Regions from separate parts of the Actinopolyspora sp. BKK2 genome, predicted to be linked through region 4. Evidence: riboswitches for the same ligand, from Rfam matches in the RefSeq annotation. Region 4 holds a riboswitch; each other region holds the start of a gene.

Region 1 (5,249 bases), on a different contig from region 4:
AGATACTCGTCCGAAGCCAGCCGCGCGACGAGCCAGCCCTCCGGCAGATCGCCGCGCATGCGCTTGGCCAGCTCCATCAACAGTTCGTCCCCAGCCCGCAGCCCGAGGGACTCGTTGATGCGTCTGAAGTCGGTGATGTCGCAGTACAACATCGCCGATCCGCTCATGTCGGCGTCGGCGAGCAGCTGATCGAGGGCTTGTCGGTTCGGCAGCCCGGTCAGCTCATCGTGGGTAGCCCAGTAGCGCCATTCTTCGACCCGCCGGTTGCGCTCGGTCACGTCCTGACAAACAACCATCCAGAACTCATCGCCCTCGGGGCGCACCGACTTCGCGATGTGCAGCTCGCAGATCAACTGCTGTCCGTCGGACCGGAGCAGCTTCATCTCCCGGACGGGAGCTCGCCCCGGTGGAGCACCGGCGCCGAAGGATTCCAGCAGCTTCGGTTTGTCCGGCTCGTCGGGATGGACGAAATCCGTTACGTGTGCTCCGGACATCTGCTCCGGGGAGTAACCGAGCAGCCCGCACAACGCGAGGTTGGAATCGACCAGGTAGCCGTACCTGTCGTACACCCCGATGCCGATCGGGGTTAGCACGAAAAGGTCGTGGAACTGCCGCAGCGACCGTTCCAGCTGGGTATGAAGATCGGTCTCGTCCCTGGTCAGCCTGGCGAAACCGCGTAGTCTCCCTTCGCTAGACCACAGGGCGGTGGTGACCACGCTCGCCCAGAACCTGCTGCCGTCCTTGCGTATCCGCCAACCTTCATCGGTACAGCTGCCGGATTCCACGGCACGCCTGAGCAGTTCTCGCGGATAACCCGTCGCGTTCTGCTCGGAGGTGTAGAAGATCGAGATGTTCTGCCCCACCACCTCGTCGGCGGGGGCCCCGGTGAGCCGTTCCGCCCCGGGGTTCCAGCTCGACACCACGCCGTCCGGGTCGAGGGTGTACACGGCGTACTCCAACAGTGAGGATCCGAAGGCGCCGATCACCTTCTCGCCATCGGCCCGAAGGCCATTCCCGTGGTCCGTGCCGCTCATGTACAGCTCCGGTTACCGAGTCGCGATCGGCCTACAAGTCCCCGGTGGTTTGCCGTTCGAAACGGGTCCCCGGCAACGGTGATGGGTTCACCATTGTTTCCACATCGGAACATCCGCTTCTTTCCCGGTCGCTCTCGAGTGTCGACCAGCATCACGATACGCGCACGACCAACCTTCGATCTTCACCCCATTGGACCGGACATGCTGGGCCAGGTACCCGGTCAGCTCGGAATCGGGATCGCGAGATCGTCCACCCCGTCCCTGAGCTCGGGGGCTGCTACAACCACCGGAACCCGAGCGATGTGTTGCGGCCCATGACACCTTGACACCTCACCCCCGAGGTGTGAACGTTCCGTGCGAAACCAACGCGACGACATGCAGGAAGCCGGTGCAAGCCCGGCACGGTCCCGCCACTGTGTGTGGGGAGTTTTCGCCAAAACGCCACTGTCGGTGATCCGATGGGAAGGCGGCGGACAACGCCGATCCACGAGTCAGGAGACTGCCGTCGTCGTGCCGATTCGTACGGGGTCGCGGAGCCCCGGAGGAGGTAACGACGGTGCCGTACCGAACCGCGCGCGCATTCACCTTCCACCGCTTTTCCACGGGGACGCGCAAGGGCAGGTCACTCCCCACGTCCCGTTCGTCGTAAACGCCTGAAACCGTCCGCGTTCCGGACGACTCGACGACGACCCTCACGACCCGAAGCGTGGAGACAAGTGTGCCCATCGGGGAAACACCTTCAGATCCTACCGTCACAAAACTGTCCATCCTGGACAAACTCGTCGTGCTAGCCCGAACCGGTTCGCTCCTCGAGCACGGAAACCCCCTCCCGGCCGAGATGATGGCCACTGTCGCCTTCCGTACCGAGCAGAATGCGCGCCACGTGGGCAGGACCACGGGGTACGTCAATTCGGTACTGAGCATTCGGGTGGGCGAGGCGGTCGGCTCCTGCGCCACCGAACCGGACGCTCAGGACACCACACGGCTGTCCGGCCTGACCGGTTCCACGGTCGACGAGCTGCTGGATCACCCGGAACCGGCCGTTCGCACAGCCGCGCTGGACGCCTACCTCGCACACCTGTCACCGCACGACGCTCGGAGAGACTCCCGCACCGCGCGTCTCCCGCGTGGTGATTCGTCGGCCAAGTCGCGGGCACGAGCCCGCGCCGTGGTGGATCTGCTCCCCGAAGGAACCAAAGGCCCCGTAGCGGTCATCGGAGTGGTGAACTCACTGCTGTCCGCTTTGGAAGCCCGGAACCTCGAACACGTTCCATGCGACTTCAAGGGTGGCCGCACCGAGCAGGGAGAAACCGTGCTGCGGAACCACTCCGCGGCGCTGTCCGGAGCCCGGGCGGTACTCGCATCCGGCATGACCCTGGGCAACGGGACGTTCGACGGGATCGCCGAACACTGCCGGGCCAATGCCGTCCCGCTGGTGGTGTTCGCCCAGACCGGCAGCGCGGTGTTCAGGGAACTGCTGGGCACGCACCTAACCGCACTCTCCGCCGAGCCCTACCCGTTCTTCTGGCTCACCGGGCAGGAGAACGAGATCCACCTCTACCCGGCTGCCCCCGGAGGACACTCGTGAACAGCGACGCGGACTCCGCGGGCGGACGCAGGTGTCACTCGCTGCTGGAACTCATCGGCGACACCCCCGCACTGCGAGTCACGACTCCACTTCCCGAAGAGCACCCCGGGTTCTGGGCCAAGCTCGAAGGGGTATCCCCCGGTGGCATGAAGGCCAGAGCCGCGCTGTCCATGATCCTCGGCGCCAGACGGCGCGGCGAGCTGCGGCCCGGCGGCACCATCGTGGAATCCACCAGCGGCACCCTGGGAATCGGGCTAGGTTACGTGGGTATCGCTCTCGGCCACCCCGTGGTACTGGTGGCCGACCGTGAACTCGACGATCCAAGCGCGAGCCTGCTGCGTGCGCACGGGGCGCGGATCGAGGTCGTCGACGAACCGGCTCCCGTCGGTGGATGGCAACGCGCGCGACGCGATCGGGTCACCCGAATACTGGCCGAGCACGCGGACGCGTTCTGGCCGGACCAGTACAACAATCCGGACAACGCAGCCGGTTACACGGCTCTCGGGCACGAGCTCCTTGACCAGTTCGACCGGGTGGACGCGGTGGTCTGCAGCGTCGGGACCGGCGGGCACAGCTCGGGAATCGCGTCGGTACTGCGTGCCCACCGGCCCGGTGTCCGGATCATCGGAGTCGATTCGCCGGGTTCGACGCTGTTCGGCCCGGAACCACTGCCGAGGGTGATGCGTGGTCTGGGCAGCAGCATCCATCCGGACAACGTCGCCTACGCGGAGTTCGACGAGGTCCACTGGGTAGGCCCCGCCGAAGCCGCGTGGTCCTGCCGAGAACTCGCCAGGAGCGTCTTCGTCACGGGCGGGTGGAGTACCGGTGCCGTGGCGCTGGCTGCCGCGTGGTGTTCGGCCGAACTGGACTCGGACCGGGTGGTGGCGGTGTTCCCGGACGGACCGTACCGCTACTGGCAAACCATCTACGACGACGAGTTCCACGAGCGGAACGCGCTCGACGCGCCACAGTGCATCCGACCGCACCCGTACCGCGCGGGCGAGGCGCGCGGTTGGAGCAGAACGCGCAGAGTAGAGGACCCGTGTCCCGGACGAACCTGCGACTCCGAGTGTTCCGTGTGCGGACGGGACGGTGCTCAATCATGAACTACGCGGCGTTCCGCCGACTGTCCCCCGCGGCGCGACTGCTGGTCGTCAACCAGCTCGGGATAACCGTCGGTTTCTACATGCTGCTGCCGTTCCTTGCCTCGTACATGAGCGAAGAGCTCGGCTACGGAGCGGCCGTGGTAGGGGTGGTGCTGGGAATCCGCAATCTCAGCCAGCAGGGCATGTTCCTCGTGGGCGGCACGGCCGCCGACCGGATCGGCTGCCGCCCGATGATCATCGCGGGGTGCGCCCTGCGCGTGGTGGCCTTCGGATCGTTCGGGGTATTCACCACGCTGCCCGGCCTGATCGCGGCGGCCGTGCTGACCGGACTCGCCGGTGCGCTGTTCAACCCGGCGGTGCGGACTTACCTGATGCACGAGGCCGGGGAATACAAAGCGGAGGCCTTCGCGGTGTTCAACGTGTTCGGGCACGCGGGCACCCTGCTCGGCCCACTGCTCGGGGCCGGGCTGCTCACTGTCGACTTCCGCCTGATCGCGCTGCTGGCGTGCCTGGCCTTCGCGGTGCTCACGGTGGCCCAGCTGCTCGTGCTGCCGCACCGGCGGATCGAACGTCAGGAGAAGGGGGTATTCGGCAGCTGGCGCGAAGTCGTAGGCAACCGCCGCTTCCTCGGTTTCACCCTGGCGCTGTCCGCGTACTTCGCACTGTACAACCAGCTCTACCTGATGCTGCCGCTGGAGATCCGCCGCGTCTCCGGGGTCGCCTGGTCCATCGCCGGGGTGTTCGTGGTCTCCACCGCGATCGGCGTGTTCGGTCAGGTGCGGATCACCGAATGGTGCCGCCGCAGGTGGACGGCCGGACGCTCGGTGGCGATCGGTTTGAGCTGCATGGGCGTTTCCTTCCTACCCGTCCTGGCGACCAGCCCGCTGCTCCCGGCGGGGGACGGCAGGCCCGACGGGGCCGGTGGCTGGGCGACGGTACTCGCCTGTCTGCCCGTGCTGGTCGGCACGGCGCTGTTCACCGTCGGCACGGCCATCACCAACCCGTTCGCGATGGAGCTGTTACCCGCCGTGGGCAACCCGCGCCTGGCGGGGACGTACTACGGCTTCTACTACCTGGCCTCCGCACTCGCGGCCGCCGCCGTCAGCTGGTTCGCCGGGGCGCTGCTCGACGAATTCGACGGCTCAGCGCTGAGTTGGTTGCCCTGGTGCTTCCTGCTGTTGGTCGGTTTAGCCGGCGGCTCGGGCGCGGCCGTGCTGAACCGGCGCGGTCTGCTCGACCGCACATCCGAACACACCTCCGAAGGGAAGGGGACCCCCGCGTGACCACACCGAACATCAACAGGAGGCGACTGCTCGGTGGAACGCTGGGCGTGCTCGCCGCGGGCCCCCTCGTGGCGTGCGGCGGCACGGGCAGCAGATCCGACAACAGGCTCCGGGCGGCCTTTTCCGTGTCGGGCAGCAGGGAGTCGCTCGACCCGCACACCGGTTCCCTGTTCGTCGACCAAGCGCGCTCCAAGGCGCTGTTCGACACGCTGGTCGGTTACGCCCAGGACATGAGCCC
Region 2 (5,249 bases), on a different contig from region 4:
ACCCACTTCATCACGGACAGAACCTCCGGCCTGCTTGTGATCAGCGCGCCGAGTCCGGAGATCACCGCGCTCACCTGTATCAGGCTCGCCGTGTGAATGCCCGCCAGCGCGTGGATTCCGGGACGCGTGCCGAATCGCACCGAGGTACGCAGCAGCAGGAAGGTGTCCACCCCCGGTGTGAGTATGACCACCGCGCTGGCCAGCATGAAGGCCGGGAGGGTGCCGACATCCAACAGCATGGCGTTCCTTTCGTTCACGGCGTGACGCGATCCGAGTACCGGTTCCGGGAGCGGAAGTTCACCCGTGCGCGGGCGCCTTGCTCACGCGATCGGGTGATCTTCTGCTCGGCAGGGTCGGGGTTCGTACCGCAGCAGCATGCTTACTGGAAAAGAAAAGCTCTTTTGGTCGCGAATGAGCGGGAACTTTTCCGACCGGAAACCATGATAACGAAAAAAATTACTGCCCAGCAGTGAGCTGTCCCTCATGTGAGCAGCACGACAAGACGGATACAGTCCGCCGTTGGTACGACACGTTCGGAGTGGGGTGACAGTGGTTGCGCTTTGGCCGCGAACGGTGCCGTGCGGTGTCGAAGGCAACGTTGTTCCGCGTTCTCGCGCTCGCAGCCGTCCTCCTGGTGAGCGGAGCGCAGCACGCGGCCGTGGCTGCCGCCTCGGGAACGGAGCACGCAGGAACCCGGGCGCGGGTGGTCGGAGGGCAGGCCACTCGGGTCGGTGAGGCACCGTGGGTGGCCGCGCTCACCGACCGCTCGGGAGGTCAGTTCTGCGGCGGCACGCTCGTGGCGGCCGACAAGGTCGTAACCGCTGCGCACTGCACGATGACTCCCGGAGGCGAATCTCCCCGGTCGGTTCGGGACCTGAGCGTGGTGCTCGGCAGGAAGGACCTGCGCACCGGGGCGGGGCAGTCGGTCGAGGTCGAACGCGTCTGGCGGCACCCCAGGTACGAGCACTTCACGAGCGGATTCGACGTGGCCGTGCTGACGCTGAGCCGGAAGGTGGCCACCCGACCGGTGGAAATGGTCGGGGCGGCCGAGGAGACGCCGTACGCCCCCGGGACCACCGGCTCAGTCTACGGCTGGGGGCGCACCGGGGAGTCGGAGCCGGCCTCGCCGGTGCTGCGCTCGGTGCGCGTGCCCGTCATGGCGAACTCCCGGTGCGCGCGGGCCTACGAGTCCTTCGACTCCGGCGGGATGTTCTGCGCCGGGTATTCGGAAGGTGGCAAGGACGCCTGCGCGGGCGATTCCGGTGGTCCCTTCATCGTGCGAGGCAGGCTGGTCGGGGTGGTCTCCTACGGGAACGGTTGCGCGCGCTCGGGGTTCCCCGGCGTCTACACCAGACTCGCGCGGTACGCGGACGAGATCGCCGGAGTGTGAACGCGCGACCGCCCGAAGTCGTCGAGGAGGAGCGCGACCATCGGTTCGAGTGCTCGTTTCGAAGTCGCGCCCGCGCCGAACGGAGAACCTCGATCAACCGGCCTGGATCTGCCCGCGCAACCGGTCGCGCTCGGACTCGGGCAGGAACGCGGCCTCGACCGAGTTGAGCGCGAACTCCCGGAGGTCCCGGGCGCCGAAACCGAGCTCGCGCTCGATCGCCGCGAAGTTGTCCCCGACGTGGCCGCCGAAGTAGCTCGGGTCGTCCGAATTGATCGTGGTGCGGACCCCGGCATCCACCAGACGGGGCAGACAGTGCTCGGGGAGGGTGTTCACGCAGCGCAGACGCACGTTCGACAGCGGGCACACCGTCAGGGGGACGCGGTCCCGGGCGATCCGCCGGACGAGCTCCTCGTCGTCGACCGACCTGATCCCGTGGTCGATGCGCTCCACGCCGAGCACGTCCAGCGCCTGCCAGACGTATTCAGCCGGGCCTTCCTCGCCCGCGTGCGCGACCAGGTGCAGTCCCGCCTCGCGGGCCCGGGCGAACACGTTCGCGAAGTCGGCGGGGGGATATCCCAGCTCGGCCGAGTCGAGCCCGACGCCGATGATGCGATGCGAGTGCTCGAGCAGTTCGTCGAGCATGCGCTCAGCCTCCGCTGGACCGCGGTCCCGGAGGAAGCAGGCGATCAGTCCGGTGCTGACGCCGAAACGCTCCCGACTGCTCGACAGCGAGGCCTCCAAACCGTCGAGCGCGGTTTCCAGCGACACGCCCCGCGTCGTGTGCGCCTGCGGATCGAAGAAGATCTCGGCGTGGCGGACCCCCTGGTGCGCCGCCCTGTCGAGGTAGTCGTCGGCCAGCGCGGTGAAGTCCTCGGCGCGCCGCAGCACGTTCATGCCCGTGTAGTAGAGATCCAGGAACGACTGCAGGTTGCTGAAGTCGTAGCGTCCTCGGAGGTCTTCGACATCGGTGTAGGGCAGGGTGATGCCGTTTCGCCGCGCCCGGTCGAAGGTCAGTTCCGGTTCGAGAGCTCCCTCGATGTGCACGTGCAGCTCGGCCTTGGGCAGCGTCGAGGTCGTCGGTGTTTCGGGAGCCACCTGGTCTCCTTCCTGTGGCGGACCGGCCGAGTGGACAACCCTACAGTCGATCAGCCGCGGGCGTACCGGCAGTGAGTCGAACGGCACTCCGAGCGGTCAGGGCCCCGGCGCGGACCGGAGCGGCGGCGCATCGGAGTTCGGCGCAGGAGGTGTGATAGGCAGGTAAGGGTGAATCTGCAGCCTCTCGCCACCGCAGTGCACCGCGCCTACACGGCCGATCTGGCCCCCGAGGACTTCTACCGCATGCTGCGGCTGCGGGTGGACGTGTTCGTCGTGGAACAGCAGTGCCCCTATCCCGAGCTGGACGGGCGCGATCTCGAGACAGCGACCAGGCACTTCTGGATCGACGCCGGGGGGACCCAGGTGCTCGGGTACCTGCGTCTGCTCGAGGAACCGGGTGGGAGTTACCGGATCGGACGCGTGTGCACGGCCGAGAGCGCTCGCGGCATGGGGCTCGGCAAGAAGCTCATGCACGCGGCGGTCGCCGAGGTGCGCAAGTCGTCCACCGTGCTCTCGGCGCAGGCCCAGACCGTCGACTTCTACCGCTCGTTCGGCTTCCTCGAGCACGGTGAGCACTACGAGGAGGACGGCATCCCGCACGTCGACATGCACCGGGATCCGGAGAGAGTGACCGGGCTAACGAGATAGCTCACGACGCTTGGTCGCCGAGCGCGCTTCTGCGACCATGCACGTTGATCCAAGCGAGCAACGGTCAGGAAGCCGGTGTGAATCCGGCACGGCCGGCGCCACTGTGACCGGGTAGCGGTTCTCCCGCACGAGTGCCACCGGGGTTGCCCAGGGAAGGCCGGAGGAGCGCGTCGATCCGGGAGTCAGGACACTGCCGTTGCCTCGTTCCGCAACCAGGGGCGTCCGAGACCCTAGGAAGGAATACCGGCGATGACCGCTGCCACGTCGACCTCGTCGACCGTGCGTTATCCGTTCTCCGCTGTTGTCGGGCACGACGATCTGCGCTTGGGGCTGCTGCTCAACGCGGTGTACCCCCGCATCGGCGGTGTGCTGGTGCGCGGGGAGAAGGGCACTGCCAAGTCCACCATCGTCCGCGCGCTCGCCTCGCTGCTGCCCGCCGTCGACGTGGTGGAGAACTGCCGGTTCGGCTGCGACCCTTCCGCCCCGGACCCGCGCTGTCCCGACGGTCCCCACGACGGCGACGTCGGACGAACGCGGCGTGCCGCCCAGCTGGTGGAACTTCCCGTGGGCGCCTCCGAGGACCGGCTGGTCGGGTCGTTGGACGTGGAACGCGCGTTGACCGAGGGCGTGCGCGCCTACCAGCCCGGTCTGCTGGCAGCGGCGCACCGCGGAGTCCTCTACGTCGACGAAGTGAACCTGCTGCACGACCACCTGGTCGACCTGTTGCTCGACGCCGCGGCCATGGGGCGGGCCCACGTCGAGCGCGAAGGGGTCTCCCTGTCGCACGCGGCGTCCTTCCTGCTGGTCGGCACCATGAACCCGGAGGAGGGCGAGCTGCGTCCCCAGCTGCTGGACCGCTTCGGCCTGACGGTCCAGGTGTCGGCCTCTCGCGAGGTGGAGACGCGGACCGAAGTCGTGCGTCGACGGTTGCGGTTCGACGCCGATCCTGCAGGCTTCTCCGCGGAGTGGGCCGAGTCCGACGCCGAACTGGCCCGGCGGATCGCGGACGCCCGTGCCCGCGTGGACTCCGTCGAGCTGCCTTCTTCCGAGGTCAGGCGAATCGCTTCCGTGTGCGCTTCGTTCGAGGTGGACGGGATGCGCGCCGATCTGGTGCTGGCTCGCGCCGCCGTGGCGCACGCGGCCTGGCGCGGTGTGGACGCGGTCGCCGCGGCCGATGTGGAGGCGGCGGCGCGGCTGGCTCTGCCGCACAGGCGCAGGCGGGACCCGTTCGACGAGCCGGGCATGGACGAGCAGCAGCTCCAGCAGGCCCTGGAGGACGCCGCGGCGGAGGTCGAGGCTGAGGAGACGGCCGAGGGCGAGACCGCCGAGGGCGAGACCACCGGGGGAACGGCGGAGGCGAGCGCGGACGGCACGGCGGATCCGGGAGGTTCGACCGATGAGTCCGGTTCGGACGGTTCCGGCGGGAACGAGGACCCCGGGGACGGGCCGGAGGACGACGGTCCCGGTGGGGGCGTCGGCGGTTCCCCGGACGGGAACGGTCCCGACGAGGGCCCGGGCGGAGGCGCGGGCGGAAACGCTCCCTCGGAAGGCCCCTCCGGTGAGAGCGGAACCGGCAACGGCTCCGGAAGCGCTCCCGAGGAGCGCACTTCCGGGGCCACGGAGCCGGACTTCCGGGCCCGCATGCTGGAGATCCCCGGTCTGGGGGAGGGGGCTCCGGGACGGCGGTCCAGGTCGCGCTCCCGTGCCGGGCAGGTGGTGCGCTCCTCCGCGGTGGAGGGGCACGGGGTTCACCTGCAGGCCACTCTGGCCGCGGCAGCCCCTCATCAGTGCGCCCGCGGCAGGAGCGGCCCCGGACTGCGGTTGCGTCCGGAGGACCTGCGGCACGGTGTCCGCGAGGGCCGCGAGGGCAATCTCGTGCTGTTCGCGGTGGACGCCTCGGGGTCGATGGCGGCCCGGGAACGGATGTCGGCGGTCAGCGGTGCGGTGCTCGCGCTGCTGCGGGACGCCTACCAGCGTAGGGACAAGGTTGGGGTCGTGACCTTTCGCGGGACCTCCGGCGAGATCGCGCTGCCCCCGACCTCTTCGGTGGACACCGCCGCCGCGCGCATGCGCAAGCTGCCCACGGGCGGAAAGACCCCCCTCGCGGACGGTCTGC
Region 3 (5,249 bases), 280 kb from region 4:
CGGGGCCGTCCCGGGCCGAGTCGGATCCTATCGGTACTCTGTGCCGCAGGGGGCCGTAGCCCAACAGGCAGAGGCACTAGGTTTAGGTCCTAGCCAGTGCGGGTTCGAATCCCGCCGGCCTCACTTACCAGTGAAGACGAAGTTCCACAGCTGCTCCGCGCCGGACTCAGCCACAGCAGTCGAGACCTGGCCCGAAACACAACACCCCGATGCTCCCGCGAGACGAGCAAGATACGCGGGATATCGGGGGTTCGCGCGTCCGGCCGTGGTGCTTCCTGACGGCGGCACTCGATTGACGGTGCTGCGAGCGCCGCAACGGTGGCAATCGGCCTCGGTTACCCTGAGTACTGCCTTACCACTGTCGATCTGCAACGAGGGACAACCGTGGCCGAGTACCTGCCGACCGAGCCGTATCGCGGAACTCGCGACTTCCTGCCCGACGAGATGTCGATCCGCACGCAGGTGTTCCATCGGCTCTACGACGTGCTCGAACGGTACGGATACCAGCGCTACGACGGTCCGCAGTTGGAACCGGTCGAGATCTACGAGGCAAAATCCTCGCAAGAGATCGTCTCACAGCAGCTCTACACGCTGACGGATCAGGGAGGACGGCGACTGGCGCTGCGCCCGGAGATGACACCGTCGGTAGCGCGCATGATCGCGGGCAACGCGGGCAAACTGACGTTCCCCGTGCGCTGGTACTCGCACCCGAACTGTCACCGCTACGAACGTCCGCAGCGCGGCCGGGTGCGCGAGCACTGGCAGATCAACGTTGACCTGTTCGGCTCGACGAGCACAGCCGTCGAAGTGGAGTTCTTCGAGCTGATCCACGACATGATGGCCGCTTTGGGAGCTACCACGGACATGTACCGGTTGCGCGTCAGTGACCGGGTGCTGCTGGACGCACTGCTACGCCACATCGTCGAGGTGCCGGACGAGCAGATCCGCGCCACCGCGAACCTGCTTGACCGCTGGGAGAAGGTCACCCACGATGCGCTCGCGGCCGACGCGGCCGAAATCGGATTGTCGGACGAGCAATTCGCCCGCCTCGGTCAGATCGTCAAGGATGGTCCCGCCGCCGTGCGGGAGCTGCCGCAGGAGGTGCGCGACGAGTCGCGGTTGCTGCAGGTGCTCGATACCGACGCCGCGGATCTCGTGGAATTCGATCCACTGATCGTCCGCGGGTTCGACTATTACACATCGACGGTGTTCGAGGTGTTCGACACGGACCCGACGAACCGGCGCTCTCTGTTCGGTGGGGGACGCTATGACAACCTGGTCGGGTTGTACTCCTCGAAGGAGATTCCCGGCTTCGGGTTCGGCATGGGCGATGTCACCATCATCGACTTCCTGGACACTCACGGTCTGTTGCCGCAACCGCGCAGCGACGTCGATGTCGTCGTCATCCCCACTCAAGGGACTCTGTTCGAGCCTGCCCGTCGTGCGGCGCGCTCGCTGCGCTCGGCCGGACTGCGCACAACCACGCCGTTGGAGGTACGCAAGCTCGGCAAGGAACTCTCCCGCGCAGCGAAAGCCGGAGCACAAGCCGTGGTCATCATCGGCGCCGACGATTGGGCCAGTGAGCGTGTGACCGTGCGTGACCTGACCACGGGAGCTCAGCAAACGGTACCGCTGGACGATGTGAGCGCGACTGTTCGCGGGGTGCTGACCACGCCACCCGAATGAGTCAACAAGCGGTACCCGTTCGGCGGCGTGATCAAATCGTATTCCTGTCTAGCGTGTGCCGGACAGGATCATTGGTCAGCACGCGGAGGTCCGATCGTGACTTTCAGTGGTACTCGGTTCCTCGACAGCATCGCCGAGCAGGGTATACCCGCGAAGTGGGGACAGTTCGGCGCGCAGATGTCCGCCGACGGTGCGATCGTGACGCACTTGGTGGCGGCCGTGAAGGAGGCCCACGAAACAGGAAGCTCCGAGGCGCGGGACGCGGCGCTGCGCCTGTTCGACGAAAAACGGGACAACCTCGCCGCTGCCCGACAGTTGATCGCTACCCAACTTACCGACTACCGCGAGTCGGGGCGTTGGGCGCGGTTGGACGCGGTGGTCCGATCGGCAGACGTCGACGAGCTGGTCGAGGGTATGCGGGGTCACTTCGGACTGCATCCGTTCCCGATCGCACTCGAGTCGATCCGATTCAACTTCGAGTACGTGCGCGAGCACGGCTTCGAGGAATTCTACCACATGACTGACCAGTACCTCGCTGAGATCGAGCGTCTGACCGAGGAGGGACGGGCAGCCTTCGAGGCCGGTGAGGACGGCGAGAGCTTCCCGCCGTTCTGGCTCTACAAGCTCGACATGGCCAGCGTGGAGGTCCCGACGCACTGCCACATCTGTCAGAACTTGATCACCTATGCGGAGCGCGCACTCGACGAGAGCTGACGCACGAACTCGGCGAGGACGTTCGGCTCGCAGCTCGGCACACTCGGCTCGGTGCTCGCTCATCGCTGCGATCCTCCGGCCGCTGACTTCGCCGCCCGCGCCTCCGACTTCGCGGTTTACTCCTCAACTTTCGCGGTCTCGCCTTCGAGGTGAGCGGCTTCGGCGCTGGTTCGTGCCGCGTCCACGCCGAGAAACGGTCGTTTTCGACATATGTCGCTCCCTCCAATTCGCCCCTTGTGACTACGTCCTAGCCAGTGCGGGTTCGAATCCCGCCGGCCTCACCCTCTCCACCGGTTTTCCCGGCGAACGGTTGGTTCACCGCCCGCTGTCGCGGGGCTTGCCCGCCCCTCGAACAGCACCACGACGCCCGGCACCACGACGGCGCGGTGCGCGCGGCGCGCCCCGCACCGGGTGGAACGCACCGGAAAGTTCCCGCCACATCGGACAACTCCCGTTCCACGGGCTTCTCCCCGGTCACCTCCCCGGTGCCGAGCGCGCTCGGCTGTGGCCAGCCGCACAAAGCATGGACAATCGCCAACATTTGGCAGAAGATCCGCCCGCAGGAAAACCACAACGACGGCGCTCGGGGGAAGTCCGGTGCGAATCCGGCGCTGACCCGCAACGGTGAGCTCGCGTGAGCAAGCCCGAGAGCCCGACGTCGTCGCGGCGCCCTCCCGGAAGCGGACCCGGTGAGGGCGCGGAAAGCTCCACCACCGTCGAGGACTGCGGGGAGGGAGCCCGAGCACGACACCCGTCCCGGGTGGACACGTGCGCGCCGGGTGCCTTCGCGTGGTCTGCAACGCAGAAAGGTCCCCGGGTTGTGCGATACGGCTCAGCTTCGAGCGGCACCGCGCGGGCAACGTCCCGGCAGGCTCCGCCTTCCGCTGCTGTGCCTGCTGCTGGGGGTCGCGCTGCTCGGCTCCGTCGTGTGCGGAGTCGCGCTGGGCCCCACCGGCATTCCCCTCGGCAAGACCGTCGCACTGCTCCGCGAAGCAGTGCGCGGCGGAGTGATCCCGGCCGAGGACGCCGGCATCTACTACATAATCCGGGACGTCCGGTTGCCCAGGGTGCTGCTGGCCGCGGTGGTCGGAGCCGGGTTGAGCGCTGTTGGGGTCGCCACCCAGGCCATGGTGCGCAACGCCCTGGCCGACCCGTTCGTGCTCGGCATCTCCTCCGGAGCCTCGGTGGGAGCCAGCGCGGTCGCGCTGTACGGGATCCTCGGTGCGCTGGGGTTGTACGCCCTGTCCACGGCCGCCTTCCTCGGCGCGCTGTGCGCCACCGCGCTCGTCTACGCCATCGCCCGCACCTCGAACGGGCTCGCCCCGCTGCGGCTGGTGCTGACCGGAACGGCGATGTCCTACGGGTTCTCCGCCGTCACCACGCTGCTGATCTTCCAGGCTCCGAACGGCAACGCGGCCAAGTCCACCATGTTCTGGCTGCTCGGCAGCCTGGGCGGCGTCACTTGGAACTCGCTGCCGGTGGCCACGGTGGTGGTCGCCTGCGGACTCTGCTACCTGCTGCTGTCGGCCCGCAGGCTCAACGCCCTGGCCATGGGCGATGAAACCGCCACCACGCTGGGGGTGAGCCCGGCGCGTTTCCGCCGCGAGCTGTTCGTGGTGGCCGCCGCGGTGACCGGTGTGCTCGTGGCGGTCAGCGGAGCCGTCGGCTTCGTCGGGCTGATGCTGCCGCACCTGGCGCGGCTGCTCGTCGGGGCCGACCACCGCCGGGTGCTGCTGCTGGCTCCCCTCGCCGGTGCGGTGTTCCTGGTGTGGACGGACCTGCTCGCGCGGACCGTCGCCGCCCCCGAACAGCTCCCGCTCGGTGTGATCACCGCGGCGATCGGTGTTCCGTGCTTCCTGCTGCTGATGCGCCGCCGCGGAAACGCGCTGGGAGGTAACTGATGGACCTGGACGTGGAAGGTGTCGACGTGTCCGCGGCGGGCGTGCGACTCGTCCGGGACGTGGACGTGCACGTCGCTTCGGGCGCGCTCGTGGGGCTGGTCGGGCCCAACGGGAGCGGCAAGTCGACCACGCTGCGCTGCGTGTACCGGACCCTGCGCCCCGACCGGGGCGAGGTCCGGCTCGGCGGCTCGGACGTCTCCGCGATGTCCCTGCGGGAGAGCGCCCGCCTGATGGCCGCGCTGACCCAGGAGTCCCAGTCCGAATTCGACTTCACGGTCACCGAGGTCGTCGAGATGGGCCGCACCCCGCACCGCGGAACGGGGCGGGAGGAACGCGACCGCGCCCACGCGGAGGCGCTGCGCGCCGTGGGCTGCGCGCACCTGGCGGAGCGGAGCGTGCTGTCGCTTTCGGGCGGTGAGAAGCAGCGGGTGCTCATCGCGCGAGCGCTCGTGCAGCGACCGGAGCTGCTCGTGCTGGACGAACCCACGAACCACCTCGACATCCGGCACCAGCTGGAGGTGCTGTCCCTGGTGCGCCGGCTGGGCATGACCACGCTGACCGCGCTGCACGACCTCAACCTGGCCGCGGCCTGGTGCGACCAGGTCTACGTGCTCAGCGGCGGGCACGTGGTGGCCGGTGGCCCTCCCGGGCAGGTGCTGACCCCCGAAGTCGTCGGCGACGTCTTCGGGGTGCGCGCGCACGTCGTCCGCCACCCCGACAGCGACGTCCCCCAGCTGCTGTTCGCCCCGGCCACCGGCTCCGGCACGGCCGAACCACCGAAAGGATGAGATCCACAGTGCGCATCCGGCGGAAAGCACTCGCAGGCGTTTCCCTGCTGATGTCCGGTGTCCTGCTGCTCGGGGGGTGCGGCGCCAGGGTGGCCACCACGTCCTCGGGCGAGCCCCCGGAACGCTTCCCGGTGAGGTTGGACAACTGCGAGCGGCAGCG
Region 4 (5,249 bases):
GGCCAGGTACGCCACCCGCTACTACGAGTCCATCGAGCGGGACGACATGCGGTGGTCGCTGATCGAGGCGGCGGGCCGCATCATGCCCGAGGTGAGCGAGAAGATGGGCGTCTACACCGTGAAGGCGCTCGAGGACCGCGACATCAAGGTCTACCTGAACACCTTCCTGAAGTCGGTGGAGAACGGTCACGCCGTGCTCTCCGACGGCACCGAGTTCGACACCGACACCCTGGTGTGGAACGCGGGCGTCAAGGCCAACCCCGTGCTGAAGAACAGCGATCTCCCGCTGGACGAGCGGGGCAGGATCAAGGCCACCTCGCACCTGCAGGTCGAGGGCAACCCCGAGATCTGGGCGGCGGGCGACTGCGCGGCGGTGCCCGACCTGTCCAAGACGGAGGAGGACCCCAACGCCACCTGCGCTCCGTCGGCCCAGCACGCGGTTCGTCAGGCGCACCAGCTGGCCAAGAACGTCATCTCCTCGATGCGCGGCCGCAAGACCGGCGAGTACTACCACCGCAACGCGGGGTCGGTCGCCGGGCTCGGGCTCTATAAGGGAGTCGCCGACGTCTACGGCTTCAAGGCCAAGGGAATCATCGCGTGGTTCATGCACCGCACCTACCACGTGAGCAAGATGCCCACCTTCAACAGGAAGGCCAGGATCATCATCGACTGGACCCTCGCGTTCCTGTTCCGCCGCGAGGTCGTCTCGATGGGGCAGATCCAGAATCCGCGGGCGGACTTCAAGCGTGCCGCCTCGAGCTGAGTCCTCCCCGCGCGGGAGCGGAGGCCGTGTGCCGGTTCGCCCGGCGCGCGGCCTCGTGTGTACGGTTTCCCGCACTGCTGACCTTCCGTGGTTACCGGCTGTCACTCGTTCCGCGAGTAGCACCCATCAGTGTGTTTAAATTAGCTCGTATGGAGTAAAGACTCCGTTGCTTTGCACGTGGAGTTACTGCGGTTGCTCCAGATGGCGGTTTCCTCCGCGTTGGAACCAACGGCACGATCGGAACGTCCTAAGGAAGCCAGGTGTGGGCTGGTCGTGACGCGTGTCGTCGGCGACGATTCCAACGGCGAGCCCCCGTAGCCCAATGGGCAGAGGCAGACGACTTAAAATCGTCGTAGTGTCGGTTCGAGTCCGACCGGGGGCACCGCTACTCACCAGTGAGAACGATGAGCGCGAGGACGCCCCGATCACTGCCTCGTCCCAGCGCTCGTCTCAGTCCCCTCCGAAGGGACCCGGTCGACTCCCGATCCGAGCGGTCCGAGCGAGCGGTGCGGCAGCGCTGGGGGACGCGTGCTGCTCGCCGCCGGCGAGTGTGCGTCCGCGCACGTCCGCACTCGACCGGTTCATGGACGAACACCGCGCTGTTAGGCTGTCCGCGCCAGTCAACCCGTGATGGGCCAGGGAATCCGGTGCGAATCCGGAGCTGACGCGCAGCGGTGTGAGGGACGGGCGGAGCAACGGCCACTGGGGACACTCCCGGGAAGGCGCTTTCCGCCCGGAGGATCTCGAGCCCGAAAACCTGCTGGCACCCGCCGAACCGGCGGTTCGCATCCGAACCGGCGGTTCGAATGCCCGCGAGGCTCCGCGCTCGAGCCTTCCGACGGAGAGGAACCTATGCGTGGACCGTCCCGGTCACTGTCGCTGTGCTGTCTCACGCTGCTCACAGCAGGTCTGCTCACCGCCTGCGGCGGTGGATCCCCCGACTCCTCCGGGCGGAGCGCGCCCGGGTACCCGCGAACCGTCGAGAACTGCGGCAGGCAGGTCACCCTCGACGCCCCGCCCGAACGGGCCGTCTCCCTGGACCAGGGATCCACCGAGATCCTGCTCTCCCTCGGCCTGGCCGACCGCGTGGCGGGCACGGCGACCTGGACCGACCCGGTGCTGAAGTCCCTGGAGGAGGCCAACTCCGGGGTCCCCCGGCTCGCCGACGACACCCCCTCCTACGAGCGGGTGCTGGCCGAGGAACCGGACTTCGTCTCGGCCTCGTTCGAGAGCACCGTGAGCCGGGTCGCCTCGCGGGAGAAGTTCGCGCAGCTCGGCGTTCCCACCTACGTGGCCCCCGCGGACTGCGCCAAGAACAACGCCGGGGACGGGGACGGCTCGCGCTCCGAGCAGCTGCGGATGGACCGGATCTACCAGGAGATCGAGGACCTCGCGCGGATGTTCGACGTCGAGCAGCGCGGCGCGGAACTGGTCGACGAGCTGCGGAGCAGGATCACCGCGGCCACCGAGGACATCGATGCCTCCGGAGTGAGCGTGCTCTACTGGTTCGCCAACAAGGAGTCGCCGTACATGGCGGGCTGCTGCGGCGCGCCGGGGATCATCACCGACCGGATCGGCGCGCGGAACGTCTTCGACGACACGCACCAGGAGTGGCCGCAGATCAACTGGGAGACGGTGGCCGAGCGGAATCCGGACGTGCTCGTGCTCGGCGACCTCACCCGCGAGAGCCAAACCGCGGAGGAAGCCGAGCAGAAGATCCGGTTCCTGGAGTCCAACCCGGTCACCAAGCACATGGACGCGGTGCGCAACGAGCGCTACATCGAGCTGAGCGGGGCCGCGATGAACCCGTCGATCCGCACCGTGAACGGAGTGGAGCGGGTGGCCGCCAAGCTGCGCGAGTTCGGTCTCGTCGAATGAGGTCGCCACTCACCCGCTCGGGCGGGGTGGGCACCACGGCCCTCTGGCTGGGCGGGCTGGTCCTGCTGTGCCTGTCCGTGGCCTTCACCATCACGATAGGACCGGCCGACATCGCGGTGCCGAACGTGTGGGCGGTGGTGGCCGACCACCTCGGCCTGGGCGACTCCGGGCTCTCGCTGATCCGCGAGGGGATCATCTGGAACCTGCGGCTGCCCCGGACGGTGCTGGCCGCCGTCTGCGGGGCCGGGCTCGGACTGTGCGGCGTGGTCATGCAGTCCCTGCTGCGCAACCCGCTGGCCGACCCCTACGTGCTGGGGATCTCCTCGGGCGCTTCCACGGGGGCCGTGTCGGTGGTGGTGCTGGGGCTCGGCAGCGGAGTGGCCACGCTCTCGCTCGGAGCTTTCCTCGGTTCGCTGTGCTCGTTCACGCTGGTGCTCGTGCTGAGCCACGTCGTGGGCGGCACGGCCGACCGCGTGATCCTGTCCGGCGTGGCGGCCATGCAGCTGTTCTCGGCGCTGACCTCGTTCGTGGTCATGTCGGCAGGCGACGCCGAGCAGACCCGGAGCGTGCTGTTCTGGTTGCTGGGCTCGCTGTCCGGAACCGGGTGGTTCGACGTGGCCTCGTGCCTGCTCGCGCTGATCGTGGTGCTGCTGGTGTGCCTGGCCAAGGCCACCGCGCTGGACGCGTTCACCTTCGGGCAGGACGCCGCCGCCTCGCTCGGCGTCTCCGTGACCCGCACCAGGACGGTGCTGCTGATCGCGACCGCGTTGCTCACGGCGACCCTGGTCAGCTCGGCGGGCGCGATCGGCTTCGTCGGACTCGTGCTGCCGCACGCCGCTCGGGCCCTGGTCGGATCGGGGCATCGCGGCTTGCTGCCGACCACCGCGCTGGCCGGGGCGATCTTCCTGGTGTGGATCGACACGATCGCGCGCACCGCGCTCGACCCGAAGGAGATCCCGGTGGGGGTGATGACCTCGTTGATCGGTGTTCCCGCCTTCGTGGTCATCCTCTACCGCACCCGCAAGACGAGTTGATCGCGAGAAGGGGGACGGCGCCGTGGGATTGCTCGCCGACCGGGTTTCCTGGCACGTCGGCGGCAGGTTGATCGTCGACGAGGTCAGCCTCGAGCCCGAGCCCGGCTCGACCGTCGGGCTGCTGGGGCCCAACGGCTCCGGCAAGTCGACCCTGTTGCGGCTGCTGTCCGGAGTGCGCGGCGCTTCGTCCGGGGAGGTCCGACTCGACGGCGTGCAGATCGACCGGGTGGGGCGCAGGAACGTCGCCCGCAAGGTCGGACTCGTGGAGCAGCAGGCCGACACCGGGGTGGACATGAACGTGCTCGACGTCGTCCGACTGGGTCGGGTCCCGCACCGGCGTGCCTGGTCGGCGGAGACGGCCGCCGACGAGGAGGCCGTTCGCTCCGCTCTCGAGTACACGGAGCTGTCGGACAAGGCGCGGCGCTCCTGGCACACGCTGTCCGGTGGTGAGCGCCAGCGGGTGCAGATCGCGCGTGCCCTGGCCCAGCAGCCGCGGGAGCTGCTGCTCGACGAGCCGACCAACCACCTGGACATCCGGCACCAGCTCGAACTGCTCGGTCTCGTGGTGCGCATCCCGGTGACCAGCGTGCTGGCGCTGCACGACCTGAACCTGGCCGCCATGTTCTGCGATCAGCTGATCGTGCTGCGGGAGGGCAGGGCGGTGACCTCGGGCAAGCCCTCCGAGGTGCTCACGCCGGAGCTCATAGCCGATGTCTACGACGTGCGGGCCGGGGTCTCCCCGGACGGTCCGGAGGGGCGCCCCGCGGTCCGCTTCTTCCCCGGCAAGCCCTCGGAGCGCTGAGCAGAGCGCCGGGCCCCGCGAGCGGGTGCGGAACGGTTCCACCGGGCGCACCCGCCCGCGATTCAGCCCCTGAGGTCCGCTGCCCCCCCCGCGAGGGCGGCTGGTTCAGCCGAGGTAGGGGCGCTTCTCCTTGGCCTCGACCAGCGCGCGGGCCCACCAGGCCAGGTCCTCGAACATCGTCTTGGCCGCGGTGCTGCTGCCCGCCTGGTCCACCGGAGCACCGTCCTCGTCGAAGGCCGATTGGCCCCCGTGGAAGCTGACCGTGTCGCGCACGGTCGTGGCGCGCACCTCGGCGAAGACCTGACGCAGGTTCTCCACGGCGTGCAGGCCACCGGCGATGCCTCCGTAGGAGACCAGTCCGACGGGCTTGGCGTACCACTCGACCTTGTGGTGGTCGATCACGTTCTTCAGCGCGGCGGGGAAGCTGCGGTTGTACTCGGGGGTGACCACGACGAAGGCGTCTGCTGCGCCGAGCCGCCGCCGCAGCTCCTCGGCCGATCCCCGGCAGCCGGGGATCGGCTCGCCGGTCATGTCGAGGGACAGCCGGAACTCGGCCAGGTCGATCAGGTCGACCTCGAACTGCTCGAACCGTTCTGCTTCGCTCGCGACCCAGCGGCCGACGGTGGGGCCGAAGCGGCCTTGACGGACGCTGCCGATGATCACGGCGAGGCGGAGGGCGTTCGAACTCATGGTGCTCCTTCGTTCTCGGGGAGCCGGTCGGTTCCGGCTGCGGCGACGTGAGTCAAACTAGGACTTCGAGTAAGGTTCAAGT

The links. Region 4 has a riboswitch for cobalamin ahead of G9Q41_RS12335 (ABC transporter substrate-binding protein). Riboswitches for the same ligand answer to the same signal wherever they lie in the genome.
Region 1: linked by a shared signal. The riboswitch ahead of G9Q41_RS16920 (DUF364 domain-containing protein) and the one ahead of G9Q41_RS12335 (ABC transporter substrate-binding protein) in region 4 are both predicted to bind cobalamin.
Region 2: linked by a shared signal. The riboswitch ahead of G9Q41_RS09025 (VWA domain-containing protein) and the one ahead of G9Q41_RS12335 (ABC transporter substrate-binding protein) in region 4 are both predicted to bind cobalamin.
Region 3: linked by a shared signal. The riboswitch ahead of G9Q41_RS13645 (iron ABC transporter permease) and the one ahead of G9Q41_RS12335 (ABC transporter substrate-binding protein) in region 4 are both predicted to bind cobalamin.

The regions. Positions count from the first base shown of each region.
Region 1 is NZ_JAANTE010000008.1:140,400-145,648, reverse strand. It holds gene G9Q41_RS16925 (EAL domain-containing protein) at 1-1,034, opposite strand, end outside; cobalamin riboswitch at 1,365-1,557, shown strand; gene G9Q41_RS16920 (DUF364 domain-containing protein) at 1,819-2,622, shown strand; gene G9Q41_RS16915 (PLP-dependent cysteine synthase family protein) at 2,619-3,728, shown strand; gene G9Q41_RS16910 (MFS transporter) at 3,725-5,011, shown strand; gene G9Q41_RS16905 (ABC transporter substrate-binding protein) at 5,008-5,249, shown strand, end outside.
Region 2 is NZ_JAANTE010000003.1:479,751-484,999, reverse strand. It holds gene G9Q41_RS09045 (LysE family translocator) at 1-239, opposite strand, end outside; gene G9Q41_RS09040 (serine protease) at 584-1,390, shown strand; gene G9Q41_RS09035 (adenosine deaminase) at 1,484-2,485, opposite strand; gene G9Q41_RS09030 (GNAT family N-acetyltransferase) at 2,654-3,133, shown strand; cobalamin riboswitch at 3,178-3,346, shown strand; gene G9Q41_RS09025 (VWA domain-containing protein) at 3,383-5,249, shown strand, end outside.
Region 3 is NZ_JAANTE010000005.1:322,450-327,698, reverse strand. It holds tRNA gene G9Q41_RS13660 (tRNA-Leu) at 50-123, shown strand; gene hisS (histidine--tRNA ligase) at 385-1,686, shown strand; gene G9Q41_RS13650 (hypothetical protein) at 1,783-2,400, shown strand; cobalamin riboswitch at 2,933-3,075, shown strand; gene G9Q41_RS13645 (iron ABC transporter permease) at 3,285-4,301, shown strand; gene G9Q41_RS13640 (ABC transporter ATP-binding protein) at 4,301-5,089, shown strand; gene G9Q41_RS13635 (ABC transporter substrate-binding protein) at 5,086-5,249, shown strand, end outside.
Region 4 is NZ_JAANTE010000005.1:39,378-44,626, forward strand. It holds gene G9Q41_RS12325 (NAD(P)/FAD-dependent oxidoreductase) at 1-763, shown strand, start outside; tRNA gene G9Q41_RS12330 (tRNA-Leu) at 1,072-1,145, shown strand; cobalamin riboswitch at 1,364-1,543, shown strand; gene G9Q41_RS12335 (ABC transporter substrate-binding protein) at 1,616-2,641, shown strand; gene G9Q41_RS12340 (iron chelate uptake ABC transporter family permease subunit) at 2,638-3,675, shown strand; gene G9Q41_RS12345 (ABC transporter ATP-binding protein) at 3,698-4,477, shown strand; gene G9Q41_RS12350 (NAD(P)H-dependent oxidoreductase) at 4,583-5,167, opposite strand.